3 regions of the Oerskovia sp. 140933 genome follow, and region 3 is predicted to be linked to each of the others. Evidence: predicted binding sites of a transcription regulator. Region 3 holds the regulator's gene; each other region holds the start of a gene.
What was found. Region 3 encodes HrcA, which represses chaperone genes, less so after heat shock. Its sites were predicted from a motif close to TTNGCACTCGNNNNNNNCGAGTGCNAA; they were not measured.
Positions count from the first base shown of each region.

Region 1: groES (co-chaperone GroES) is a predicted target of HrcA. The motif match lies at 1,590-1,616, and genes of this name have one in related genera.
Region 2: groL (chaperonin GroEL) is a predicted target of HrcA. The motif match lies at 1,448-1,474, and genes of this name have one in related genera.

Region 1 is NZ_JAMXIO010000029.1:32,930-37,549, reverse strand. Features, by position in the region: gene NHG27_RS14650 (glutamate--cysteine ligase) at 1-259, opposite strand, end outside; gene NHG27_RS14645 (class I SAM-dependent methyltransferase) at 263-1,561, opposite strand; gene groES (co-chaperone GroES) at 1,766-2,062, shown strand; gene NHG27_RS14635 (WhiB family transcriptional regulator) at 2,330-2,617, opposite strand; gene NHG27_RS14630 (MerR family transcriptional regulator) at 2,829-3,941, shown strand; gene guaB (IMP dehydrogenase) at 4,025-4,620, shown strand, end outside.
Region 2 is NZ_JAMXIO010000015.1:82,365-86,984, forward strand. Features, by position in the region: gene groL (chaperonin GroEL) at 1-1,328, opposite strand, end outside; gene NHG27_RS10035 (glycoside hydrolase family 15) at 1,565-3,019, shown strand; gene NHG27_RS10040 (phytoene desaturase family protein) at 3,044-4,534, opposite strand; gene NHG27_RS10045 (cold-shock protein) at 4,540-4,620, opposite strand, start outside.
Region 3 is NZ_JAMXIO010000002.1:80,638-85,257, reverse strand. Features, by position in the region: gene NHG27_RS01610 (MFS transporter) at 1-692, shown strand, start outside; gene hrcA (heat-inducible transcriptional repressor HrcA) at 907-1,923, shown strand; gene dnaJ (molecular chaperone DnaJ) at 2,039-3,151, shown strand; gene NHG27_RS01595 (16S rRNA (uracil(1498)-N(3))-methyltransferase) at 3,152-3,985, shown strand; gene NHG27_RS01590 (HIT domain-containing protein) at 4,054-4,422, shown strand.

The sequences.
Region 1 (4,620 bases), on a different contig from region 3:
GGACGCGGATCTCCTCGATCGCGGCCTCGAGGTCACGGCCCGCGTCGCCGACCGTGCGGCACACGCCGCTCACGACCTCCACCGTGTTGAGGAGCAGCTCCTGGCGGATGTGCGGGTGCTGCGAGCCGTCGGTGGGCTCGACCGCGTCCAGGACCGTCTGCGCGACCTGGCGCAGGTCGCCCGAGTCCTTGTCGACGAGCGCGAGCTCCCACTCGATGCCGACGGACGAGCGCTCGGACCGGGCGAAGGGAAGGTGCACCGATCAGTCCTTCTCGGGAGACGTGGAGGAGTCCAGGATGCTCGTCCCGTCGGGCCGGGTCAACGGTTCGACGACCAGGACCTGCTGCGAGCCGCCGACCCGGGTCAGGACGACGGTGGCCTCCGCGGTGCCGCGCAGGTCGAGCTGCTTGCGGAGCTGCTCGGGCACCACGGCCGTGCCCCGCTTCTTGATGGTCAGGCGTCCGACGCCCCGCTCGCGCAGGTACGCCTTGAGCCTCTTGAGGCTGAACGGCATGACGTCCAGGACGCGGTACCCGGTCGCGAGATCAGCACTGTCGGCGCTGCCCACGACCGTGCGCGGTGCGGGGTGGTCGGTCGTGACGTACGCGATGGTCCGGTCGAGGAGCCGCCCGCCGAGCTCGGCGGCGGCGTGGGCCACGAGCCCTGCGCGGATGATCGCGCCGTCGGGCTCGTACAGGTACTGCCCGACGGCGCCCACGTCCGGGGTGGGCTCGTCGTCGCCCTGGTCGTGGCGCAGGGTGCGCGACGTCGTGCGCCGGTTGCCGTCCTCGTCGGTCGCGGTGCGCAGCACGAGGGCCGTGCGCCCGGGCCCGTCGGGGGCGAGAGGGCCGAACCACAGCGCGGCCTCGACGACGTCCCCGTCGACCGAGACCCACTGGGTCTCGGCGTCGGTGGGCAGGCCCGCGTGCGGGATGCCGGGGCCGACCTTGATCCCGACGGCGGGGACGACCGAGCGCAGCGCCCACACGTCGTCGAGCGGGGGAGCGTACGAGCGCGGGTCGAAGATGCGCGTGCCCGAGCGCGTGCGGCGCGCGGGGTCGGCGAACACGCCGTCGACGCCCTCGGCGACCAGGTCGATGCTCAGGCCGTCGGCGTGGCGCACCTCGGCCTCGGGGAAGTGACGGAGGTTGACCGTCGCGATCGACGCCGTGACCTCGTCGATGTCCGTCGCGAGGACCTGCAGCCCCGTGCCGGCGAACGTCATGGAGTCGGCACCGATGCCGCACGTGAGGTCGGCCACCTTGGTCACCCCGGCCGCGTGGTAGCGCTGGGCGTGGTGGGCCGCGACCACGAGGCGGGTCGCCTGCTCCAGGCCGTCCTGGGTGAAGAGCATGCCGTCCGCGAACGCGTCGAACTTGAGGTGGGCCTTGGCGCGCAGCCGCGACTGGGTGAGGGCGGCCGCGGCGAGCTCGGGGTCCACGCCCTTGGCCCGCAGCCCTGTCGCGAGCACCATGGCCTGGCTCTCGTCGTAGGGCGGGAGCGCGCTCAGGAGCGACCATCCCGCCGGGCTGAGCAGCTTGGTCAGTGCCGAGGCGTCCATGCGTCGATCTTTCCACGCCCGGCCGCCGTTGGCACTCGCCTTGACCGAGTGCTAATGCGGACCTAGATTGAGCGTAGGTCGTTCGCACCCTCGGGTGCGGGCGACGAGAGCGATACCCACCGGTCCGGCACCCGCGACGACGGACGGCAGGCAGCGCTCGACACCCCAACCGTTGCAGTTCTCACAGCGAAACGGAGGTCCGACGTGTCGGTCCCCATCAAGCCGCTCGAGGACCGGATCGTCGTGAAGGCCCTCGAGGCCGAGACCACGACCGCATCCGGCCTGGTCATCCCGGACACCGCCAAGGAGAAGCCCCAGGAGGGCGAGGTCCTGGCCGTTGGTCCGGGTCGTATCGACGACAACGGCAACCGCGTCCCCCTGGACGTCGTCGTCGGCGACAAGGTCATCTACAGCAAGTACGGCGGCACCGAGGTCAAGTACGGGGGCCAGGAGTACCTGGTGCTCTCCGCGCGCGACATCCTCGCCGTGGTCGTCGCCTGACCCTCTGGTCAGAGGCTGACGTCCAGCAGCTCTGCTGGTGACGAAGGGCCCCGCAACCGTCATGGTTGCGGGGCCCTTCGTCATGTCCGGCGCCGGCCGGATCTCGAGGTCGGCGCGGGCGCCGGGCGGGCGCGTGCGTGGTCTGTGCGCGGGTGGTGGGCCGTGCGCGGGTGGTGCGGACGTCGTGCTCGCGGTCCGGTGGACCTGTGCGACCGGACTGGTGCGACCGGACCGATGCGGCGGGGAGGCTGCCCGGGCGGGCGCCGATCAGCCGGTCTTGGCGACCCCGGCCAGGATGGCGGCGCGCTCGTCCTCGCTGAGGCCGCCCCACACGCCGTAGGGCTCGCGCACCTTCAGGGACTGCTCGCGGCACTGCATCATGACCGGGCACGAGGCGCAGATCGCCTTGGCGGCCTCGGCCCGTCGTCGTCGGGTGGAGCCTCGCTCGCCCTCCGGGTGGAAGAACAGGGTGTCGTCCTGGTCGCGGCACGAGCCCTGGTACTGCCATTCCCACAGTTCCATGACCGGTCCGGGGAGCCTCGAGATCTCTGTCATGCAGGACAACCTACAAGCGTTGCAGAAGTTGTTCAAGTGGCTGACGGGTTCGAGTTTGTGAACCGGTTGCTGGCGGTCTGCATCGTTTTGCCCGCCTGCTGGCGCGAAGTGGCGGTTTCTGGCGGGTGGTTCATCGCGTCAGCGCATCACGGACTGAGACACGCCGCGCCCGAAGTGGCGAGCGGCTGACCCGATCGGCAGAATCGGGTGCATGAATTCACTCCGGTCCGCCCCGAACCCCGGCGGGCCCCGACGGAAGGCGACCGAGGCACCCGCTCTCGCCGTCGCGGCTGTCGCCAAGAGGCTGGGCGTCGCCCCGGCCACCCTCCGCACCTGGGACCGTCGGTACGGTCTCGGGCCCTCCGAGCACACCGCCGGCTCGCACCGGCGCTACACCGCCGACGACGTCGCGCGGCTCGTCATCATGCGCCGCCTGACCCTCGAGGGGGTCGCCCCGGTCGATGCCGCGCGCGCAGCCCTCGACGCCGACGAGTCGGACCTGGCCCTCGAGACAGAGGTCGAGGACGACGGCGCCGACGAGGTCGACGAGGGCGTCCCCGACCAGCCGGCGGCCGACCCCGGGCCCGCGGAGGAGAGCCCGGCAGCGGGAGTCCGCCTCCTGCGCTCGGTCCCGCGGGGCGCGGGCGACGAGCCCGCACCGCTGGGGGCGCCGCGCCCGACGAGCGTGTCCGACGTCGTCGACGCCGCGATCGCGTTCGACCAGAAGCGGTGCGACCAGCTCCTGCGGATCGCGCCCGGGACGGACCCCGGGCAGTGGTGGTCCACGCTCGTCGAGCCTGCGCTGCACCGCATCGCCGAGCGCACCTTCCTCGCGTCGCCGGGGGAGATGCCGGAGGTCGTGTTCAGCAACGCGACCCTGGCCGCGCTGCGCGAGTACACCCAGCACTCGGAGGAGGCGCTCGTCGCAGGCGGCGGCCCGCCCCCCAACCACCCGAGCCGGATGCGACGCATCGTCCTGATCTTCGCCGCCCCCGGTGAGCAGGTGCCGCTCGCGGCGCACGCCCTGGCGGCAGCGCTCGGCGCCCAGGGTGCCATGGCGCGCATCGTCACGGGCTCGGCCACCGCGCACCGTTCGCTCGAGCTCGTCACCATGGTCCGCCCCGCGGCCGTCGCCGTGGTGACCATGCAGCCCAAGCCGGTCCTCGACGTCGTGCACACGCTCCACGAGGCCAACCCGGACCTGCCGATCTTCGTGGGGCTCGCGAGCGACGAGGCCGCCGCCGGCCTGCCGTTCGCCTCGACGGTCCAGCGGGTGCGCAGCTTCCCCGGACTCCTCCACGAGGCCCTCGCCGTCGTACGGTGACGCGCGCCACGCCGGGGTTCCCGGCCGTCCCGAGGGCGGGACGGCCGGGAATACGCCAGAGGCGCTCAGCGTAGAATCTTGATGTGACCGACTCTCTCGCAGCCCCCGCACACGACCCCTTCGGCTTCACCGGACTGACGTACGACGACGTCCTCCTGCTACCGAACGAGACGGACGTCATCCCGAGCGAGGTCGACACGACCGCTCGCCTGACGCGTGAGATCACCATGTCCGCACCGCTGCTCTCCGCCGCGATGGACACCGTGACCGAGTCGCGCATGGCGATCGCGATGGCCCGCCAGGGCGGGATCGGCATCATCCACCGCAACCTGTCGATCGAGGCGCAGGCCAAGGAGGTCGACCTGGTCAAGCGCTCGGAGTCCGGGATGATCACCGACCCGGTCACGGTCGGCCCCGAGGCCACGCTCGCCGAGCTCGACGCGTTGTGCGGCCAGTACCGGGTGTCGGGTCTGCCGGTCGTCGAGCCCGACGGCAAGCTCGTCGGCATCATCACGAACAGGGACCTGCGGTTCGTCAACCCCGCGGACTTCGCCGAGCGGCGCGTGTTCGAGATCATGACGCCCATGCCTCTCGTGACGGCGCCGATCGGCATCGCGCGCGACGACGCCGCGGCGCTGCTCGCCAAGCACAAGATCGAGAAGCTGCCGCTCATCGACGC
Region 2 (4,620 bases), on a different contig from region 3:
ATCTGCGCACCGGTCGCCTCGTCACCGACCAGGTCGGTGATCGCCGAGGTCTCGAACGCCACGGCACCGGCCTGGATGAGGGCCACGCCACCACCGGCGACGATGCCCTCCTCGACGGCAGCCTTCGCGTTGCGGACGGCGTCCTCGATGCGGTGCTTGCGCTCCTTGAGCTCCACCTCGGTCGCGGCACCGGCCTTGATGACCGCGACACCACCGGCGAGCTTGGCGAGGCGCTCCTGGAGCTTCTCGCGGTCGTAGTCGGAGTCCGACTTCTCGATCTCGGAACGGATCTGGTTCACGCGACCCGCGATGAGGTCGGCGTCGCCGGCACCCTCGACGATCGTGGTCTCGTCCTTGGTGACGACGACCTTGCGAGCCTGGCCGAGCAGGTCGAGGGTCGCGGTCTCCAGCTTGAGGCCGACCGTCTCGGAGATGACCTGGCCACCCGTGAGGATCGCGATGTCCTGCAGCATGGCCTTGCGGCGGTCGCCGAAGCCCGGAGCCTTGACGGCGACGGACTTGAACGTGCCACGGATCTTGTTCAGCACGAGGGTGGCCAGGGCCTCGCCCTCGACGTCCTCGGCGATGATGAGGAGGCTGCGGCCGGCCTTCATGACCTGGTCGAGCAGCGGCAGCAGGTCCTTGACGTTCGAGATCTTCGACTCGACGATCAGCACGTACGGGTCCTCGAGGACCGCTTCCTGACGCTCGGGGTCGGTCTCGAAGTAGCGGGCCAGGAAGCCCTTGTCGAAGCGCATGCCCTCGGTGAGCTCGAGCTCGAGGCCGAACGTGTTCGACTCCTCGACGGTGATGACGCCTTCCTTGCCCACCTTGTCGAGGGCCTCGGCGATGAGCTCGCCGATCGCGGGGTCACCGGCCGAGATCGCGGCCGTGGCGGCGATCTCTTCCTTGGTCTCGATCTCCTTGGCGGCGACGAGCAGCTGGGCCGTCACGGCCTCGACAGCCTTCTCGATACCGCGCTTGAGGGCGATCGGGTTGGACCCGGCCGCGACGTTGCGCAGGCCCTCGCGCACGAGCGCCTGGGCGAGCACGGTCGCGGTGGTGGTGCCGTCACCCGCGACGTCGTCGGTCTTCTTGGCGACCTCCTTGACGAGCTCCGCACCGATCTTCTCGTACGGGTCGTCGAGCTCGATCTCCTTGGCGATGCTCACACCATCGTTGGTGATGGTGGGCGCGCCCCACTTCTTGTCGAGGACGACGTTGCGGCCCTTGGGGCCGAGCGTGACCTTCACGGTGTCGGCGAGGACGTTGAGCCCGCGCTCCATCCCGCGACGAGCCTCCTCGTTGAAGGCGATGATCTTTGCCATGGGGATTGATCCTCCGCTGGTGGCGTGTGGCGGTCGGTCGGCGCCCGCGACGGACGGCTCGCGCACACCGGCGTTCATGTCACGCCGACTCGCGGGCCTCACCTGACGACCAGAGAATTCTGTCACTCTCATGACGAGAGTGCTAACGCCATTATTGGCACTCCCCCGGTGCGAGTGCAAGACCGGGCAGCCCCTATCGCCCCCAGCGGAACGACGAGCGTCCGCCTCGCCCTAGGATGCCTAGCGTGAGGTTCGCGACGACGAGGTGGCGGCTGGCGGTGCTGGGGGCGGCGATCGCCCCCGTCGTCGTGCTGGCCACCGCGGGCGCGACCCCCGCCCCGCTCCCGACCGACGCGCAGGTCGACCTCTACCAGGACGGCGTCGCCACGGCCGGCGCCGACTCCCTGCTCCGCCTCCCCCGGGACATGGCGGCCACCTACCTCGACGGGAGCCGGGTCCTCGACCCCGCGGCGCTCGACCCGGCCTGGCTCGCGACCGGCCTCGACCCGGCGGACGGCGAGGTCGACCGGCTGACCGTGGTCGCCGGCTCGACGCTCGCGACCGACCAGCTCCTGGACCCCCGCGCCGCCCGGCGCGCCGCGGACGCGTCGCGTGCCTGGCTCGCAGCGGGAGACGTCCCCGGCGCCGGCACCCGGTTCGCGGACCTCGGGGAGAGCGCCCTGCTCGACATGCACGCGATGACGCTCACGAACGGGGCCTCCCTCGCGGCCGCCTCCCCGCGCTGGCGCTACGTGTGGCCGCGCGACTCCTCGTTCACCGCGGCCGCGTACGCCCGGACGGGGCACGTCGACGACGCCTTGCGCGTGCTCGACTTCCTGCGCTCGGTCCAGGAGCCCGACGGCTCGTTCCACGCACGCTACCTCCCCGACGCGTCCGGGGTCCCGGACGAGCGCGGCCTCCAGTCCGACGGCAACGGGTGGGCCCTGTGGTCCGCGTGGACCGTGATCGACGAGATCGAGGACCCCGGCGAACGCGCCGCGGCGCACGAGCGCCTCGCCCCGCTCGTCGACGCGTCGACCGACTACGTGCTGGGGCTCCTCGACCCGGAGACCGCCCTGCCGCCGCCGTCGAGCGACTACTGGGAGGTCCACCCGACCGAGCTCACGCTCGGCACCGCGGCCCCGCTGCTCGCAGGCCTCGAGGGGGCCCTGTCGATCTACGCCGACGCCGAGCGCTGGGACCGGGCGGCCGACGCGGCCCGCGCAGCGCTCCGGCTGCGGGCCGCGGTCGAGGAACGGTTCGGCCCCCAGGGGTACCCGCGGCACGCGTCCGGCGGGCCGCAGGACGCCGCGACCACGTTCGCCCTGCCACCGTTCCAGCCCACGGCGCTGAGCGGCGCCGACGAGGCGTGGCGATCGTCGGTCATGTCCATGCTGCGCCCTGCGGGCGGCGTCGCCCCCGGAGCCGGGTGGCGCACCGACGGGATCTCCTGGACGCCGCAGACCGCGCTGTTCGCCCTGGCGGGCGCCTCGACGGGAGAGATCGAGGTCGCGGAGAGCTGGCTCGACTGGCTCGACCAGCACCGGACGGCCTCCGGGGCCATCCCGGAGAAGGTCCTCGCGGACGGGTCCCCCGCCGCGGTCGCCCCCCTCACGTGGAGCGCGTCGCTCGTCGTGCTGACGCTGGCCGAGCTCGAGGACCAGCGCGCGGCGGGCGCGACGCTCCCCTGAGCCGCCAGGGCCCGGACCCAGAGGTCAGGGCGCCAACCGTGGCAGGTGAGGCACGTCGAACTCCCGGCGCAGCACGCGCTGCGCCGCGTACCAGCCGCCGAGCCCGTGGACCCCGGGGCCCGGAGGCGTCGAGGCCGAGCACAGGTAGACCCCGTCGAGCCCCGTCGCGTACGGGTCGAGGCGTGCGGTCGGGCGGGCGACCATGCGCCACAGGTTGACGGCCCCGGCCGAGATGTCGCCGCCCACGTAGTTCGCGTTGTGCTCGCTCATGCGCGCGGCGGGCACGCAGCGCGAGGACACGACGACGTCGCGGAAACCGGGCGCGAACCGTTCGACCTGGGCCGTGACGGCCTCGGTGACGTCGACCGTCGAGCCGGCAGGGACGTGCGCGTACGCCCACAGGGGGCGCAGGTCCCCCACCCGGCGCGACGGGTCGACGACGGTCGGGTCGCTCACGAGCACCATGGGACGCTCGGCGTGCCGCCCCTCGGCGACCGCGGCCTCGGCGGCGGCCATCTGGGCCCGCGTGCCACCGACGTGGACGGTTCCCGCCCGCCCGACGTCGGCGTGCTGCCACGGGACGGGCCCGCGCAGGACGAAGTCGACCTTGGCCGCCGCGTTGCCGTACGGGAACGCCGTGAGCGCACGTGCGGCCCGTCCCGTCAGGCGGGACCCGAAGACCTCGACGACCGTGCGCGGGGTCGTGTCGAAGATGATCGCGCGCGCCGGCGGGAGGTCCGACTCCGAACGGACCGGGTGGTCGGTCACGACCTGGCCCCCGTGCGCCTCGAGGTCTGCGACCAGCGCGGTCACGATCGCCCCCGAGCCGCCGCGCGGGACGGGCCAGCCACCCTCGCTGTGCGCGAGGGACGCGAGGAGCATCGCGACCCCGGCCGAGGCGAGCGACGGCATGGGGGCGATGCCGTGCGCCGCGACGCCCGTCAGGAGCGCCGGCGCGACGTCCCCCACGAACCGCCGGTCCCACAGGCCCGTGCCCTGCTCGAGGACCCCGAGGGCGAACCGCGCCGCGGTCGGGACGCCGCGCGGAAGGAGGCCCGTGGGGATGCTGCGCTTGTCGAAGAGGGCCGTCGCGACCGCGTGCCCGGGGTTCCGGGACAGCGAGCCGACGAGCGAGCGCCACGCGGCGCCGTCGGGCCCCAGCCCGTCGACCGTCCGGTCGAGGTCCCGGTACGCGACCCCCGCCCGGCCCCCCGGCAGCGGCTGGGCGTACGAGACCTCCGGGACGAGCAGCTCGACCCCGCGCGAGGGCAGGTCGAACGCCTGGAAGAACGGCGAGGCCCACGCCATGGGGTGCACGGCCGAGCAGATGTCGTGGACCATGCCCTCGGCCAGCCCCAGCTCGAGCGTGCGGGACCCGCCACCGACCGTGGGCTGCGCCTCCAGGACGCGCACGGACAGCCCCGCCCGAGCGCACGTGACCGCCGCGGCGAGCCCGTTGGGCCCGGAACCGACGACGACGACGTCCACCTCGGCCAGGTGACGAGCTGGGGTCACGGCACTCAGAGCGCGCGCACCTGCTCGGCCTGCGGGCCCTTCTGGCCCTGCCCCTGCTCGTACTCGACCTGCTGGCCCTCGTCGAG
Region 3 (4,620 bases):
CGATCCTCTGGGAGCGGCGCTACCAGCGCACCACGGGCGCCTCGGTCCTGGACCCCCGGGTCCTGTCGCTCACGTCGTTCCGCAACGGCACCCTGCTCGGCATCACGTACTTCGCGGGCTTCACGGGGATCTTCCTGGTCGCGACCCTGTACCTCCAGAACGACCTGCAGTTCACGCCTCTGCACGCGGGGCTCATCGGCATGCCGTTCGCGATCGCGTCGGGCGTCGCGTCCTGGCTCGCGGGGCGCGGCGTCGCACGGTGGGGGAGACCGCTCGTGGTCGCGGGCCTGGTCGTGGTGCTCCTGGGCCTGGGCGGCGTGATCCTCGCGATCCGCGCCTCGGGCGACGCGCGGGCCCCCGCGGGGTGGGGCATCGCCCTGACCATGATGATCACCGGCATCGGCAGCGGGACCGTCATCTCCCCGAACCAGACGCTGACCCTCGCGCGCGTGCCGCTCGACCTCGCCGGGGTCGCGGGCAGCATGCTCCAGCTCGGTCAGCGCGTGGGCTCTGCCATGGGGATCGCCGTCGTGCTCTCGACCTACTACGCGCTCAAGGCGGGCGGCTCGACCGGGGCGGTCGCGGCGAGCACCGCGATGCTCATCACGGTCGGTCTCGTGTCCGTGTCGCTCGTGGTCGCGCTCGTGGACCTGCGGGCGCGGTCGCACGGCGAGGTCTCCTCGACGCTCTGAGGGGCGCCGTCGCCTGCCGCGACGGACGAACGACAGGCCCGACGGCGGAGCATGGGCCTGCGCGGTCGGGGCGCCTCCACGCCGCCGCCCGAGGCGCTTCCGCAGACCCCGTGAGGAGCCTGTGGAGGCCGCCCCGAACCTCTCGCTCGACCGCGTAGAATTAGCACTCGACGGTGGAGAGTGCGAGACACGCGACGATCGGCAGGAGGTGGTCATGAGCGAGGAACGACGGCTCGATGTGCTGCGCGCGATCGTCGAGGACTACGTCCTCACCAGGGAACCGGTGGGTTCGCGGGTCCTGGCCGAGCGGCACCGCCTGGGCGTGTCCCCGGCCACGATCCGCAACGACATGGCTGCCCTCGAGGAGGAGGGGTACATCGCCCAGCCCCACACCTCGGCCGGGCGCATCCCCACGGACAAGGGCTACCGCTTGTTCGTCGACAAGCTCTCGACGGTCAAGCCGCTGTCGCCCCCGGAACGTCGGGCGATCGAGACCTTCCTGTCGGAGGCCGTCGACCTCGACGACGTCGTGACGCGCGCCGGGCGCCTCCTCGCGCAGCTCACGGGCCAGGTGGCCGTGGTCCAGTACCCCTCGCTGCGGCGCTCGGGCCTGCGGCACCTCGAGCTCGTGCCGGTCGGTGACCGTCGCCTGCTCGTCGTCATCATCACGGACACGGGTCGGGTCGAGCAGCGCACCCTGGAGGTCGCGGCCGCGCCGGACGACGCCACGCTGGCCGAGCTGCGCTCGCGGCTCAACGCCGTCGCTGCGGGCAAGCGGCTCGCGGAGCTCGGCAAGGGCTTCGCCGAGATCGCGGAGACGGTCCGCCCGGAGCACCAGGACCTCGCCCGGTCGCTCGCACAGCTCGTCGAGGAGACGCTCGCGGAGGAGTCGGAGGAGCGCATCGTGCTCGCGGGCACCGCGAACCTCGCCCGCGTCGGGATGCGGTTCGAGCACGCCCTGCGCCCGGTCCTCGAGGCGCTCGAGGAACAAGTCGTGCTCCTCGGGTTGTTGACCGAGATGGCCGCGGAGTCCGGTGTGAGCGTGCGGATCGGTCACGAGACGCAGCTCGAGGGGCTCGCGGAAACGTCGGTCGTGACGAGCGGATACGGTAACGAGGGTGACTCGGTCGCGCTGATCGGCTCGATCGGGCCGACCCGCATGGACTACCCCGGGACGATCGCCTCGGTCCGCGCGGTCGCGCGATACCTGTCGCGCGTCCTGACCTCATGAGCACGGTTCTTGCGCCGGCGGTCGCTGTGCCGGGTCCTCGGACCCCGGTCACCGCCGCACGGTGTTGTCGGAAGTCGCCGATCCAGGATCGGCGTGCGCTAGTAGAGAGTGACCTGTGAGCGACTACTACCAGATCCTGGGCGTGCCCCGGGACGCGAGCCAGGACCAGATCAAGAAGGCCTACCGCAAGCTGGCCCGTGAGCTGCACCCTGACGTCGCGGGCGAGGCCGCGGAGGACAAGTTCAAGGACGTGTCCCGCGCCTACGAGGTGCTGTCCAGCCCGGACAAGCGTCAGCAGTACGACATGGGCTCCGACCCGTCGGCCGCGGGCGGCGGCATGGGTGGCGGCTTCGGCTTCCAGGACATCTTCGAGACCTTCTTCGGCGGTGGCCAGGCGCAGTCGGGACCCATCCCGCGCGCGCGCCGCGGCCAGGACGCCCTGGTGCGGCTCGACATCGACCTCTCCGAGGCCACGTTCGGCGCTCGACGCGAGCTCCAGGTCGACACGGCAGTGATCTGCGGCACCTGCTCGGGCTCGTGCTGCCGTCCCGGCACGTCGCCCCGCACCTGTGACGTGTGCAACGGTCGTGGCACGGTCCAACGCGTGGCCCGCTCCTTCCTCGGGCAGGTCATGACGACGGCCCCCTGCGCCGCCTGCCAGGGCTTCGGCACGGTCATCCCCGAGCCCTGCGCCGAGTGCGCGGGCGAGGGGCGCGTGCGCAGCCGCCGCACCCTGACGGTCAACGTCCCCGCGGGCGTGGACACGGGCACCCGGATCAAGCTCACCTCGCAGGGCGAGGTCGGCCCCGCGGGCGGCCCCGCAGGCGACCTGTACGTCGAGATCCGCGAGCGCAACCACGAGATCTTCGTGCGTCGCGGCGACGACCTGCACTGCACGCTCCAGGTGCCCATGACCGCTGCGGCCCTCGGGACGGTCCTCGAGCTCGAGACCCTCGACGGTCCGCAGGAGATCGACCTGCGCCCCGGCACGCAGCCCGGTCAGATCGTCACGCTCAAGAACCTGGGTGTCGGCCACCTGCACACCGGCGGTCGCGGAGACCTCAACGTGCACGTCGAGGTCCAGGTCCCCACGGGCCTCGACGAGGAGCAGGAGGAGCTGCTGCGCTCCCTCGCGAAGGCTCGTGGCGAGGAGCGCCCGGACCCGCGCCTGTCGGCCGCGCACCCGGGAGTCTTCTCCCGCCTGCGCGACAAGCTGTCGGGGCGCTGAGTGAGCGCGCCGGTCTTCCTCGCCGAGGCGAGCGGCTCGTCGGAGGGCGGGGCCGGGGGCGGTCTCTCCGGCTTCCCCGTGGGCTCGCTCTACGTGCTCGACGGCGCCGAGGGGCGGCACGCGGGCGTCGTCCAGCGTCGGGCCGTCGGTGAGGACATCGACGTCGTGGACGGCGAGGGGCTGCGCCTGCGGTGCACCATCGAGGCCGTCGCAGGTCCCGGGGTCAGCCTGCGGGTCCGCGAGGTCGTCCAGGAGCCGGCTCCCGACGTCGTCGTGACGCTGGTCCAGGCGCTCGCCAAGGGCGACCGGGACGAGATGGCGATCGAGGCGGCGACCGAGGTCGGCGCCGACGCCGTCGTCCCGTGGCAGGCCGAGCGGTCGATCGTCGTGTGGCGCGGCGACCGTGCGGCGAAGTCGCGCGCCCGCTGGCTCGCGACGGTCCGCGCCGCGACCAAGCAGGCGCGTCGCGCACGGCTGCCACGCGTCGATCTCGCGATCGACACCCGGGGGCTCGTCGACCGCACCCGTCAGGTCGTCGAGGCGGGCGGTGCCGTGATCGTGCTGCACGAGGAGGCGCTCGTCCCCCTCGCCGAGGTGCCCCTGCCCTCGCCCGGCGACCCCGCCGCGGCGTCGAGCCATGCGCCCGAGGTGCTCGTCGTCGTCGGGCCCGAGGGCGGGATCTCCGAGCGGGAGGTCGAGGCGCTCACCGAGGCCGGGGCGCGCACCGCCCGCCTCGGGCCCCACGTGCTGCGGACCTCGACCGCGGGGCCCGTCGCGATCGCGATGCTCGTCCAGCGGCTCGGCCGGTGGGACGGGGCGGACGAGGGACGGTGACGTCCGCTGACCCCGCCGGCCCGCCCGCACCCCGGGCCGCGGCCCGGGGGCGGGGGTAGCCTGCCGTCATGACCAGCAACGACACCGCTCACCCGACCGACCCGGACTGCCTGTTCTGCAAGATCGTCGCCGGGGACAGCCCGGCGACGATCGTCGCGGCCACGGACCAGGCCGTGGCGTTCAAGGACATCAACCCGCAGGCGCCGCTCCACGTGCTCGTCGTCCCGCGCGCGCACCACGGGGACATCGCGCAGCTCGCCGCCGCCGACCCCGACCTCCTCGCGGGGGTCGTGGCGCTGGCCGACGAGATCGCGAGCGAGCAGGCCGACGGGCAGTTCCGGCTGATCTTCAACTCCGGGCCGCGCGCCGGGCAGAGCGTCTTCCACGTCCACGGGCACGTCATCGGCGGCAAGGAGCTGGGCTGGACCCCTGCCTGACCGTGGGCCGTCCGCCCGCCCCGTCCGTCGAGCCGCCGGGTGGGGCGGGTATTCGCCCTGACCCGGCGGTGCGTGCTCGATATCATGGACGCACCACGAACCACACAGACCTTCCGAAGGAGTGCCTCGGCGCAAGCCGGCTCATGCCATCCTCGACACCGCCCCCACCGAACGGCCCAGCGACGCCCGGCTCCGGAG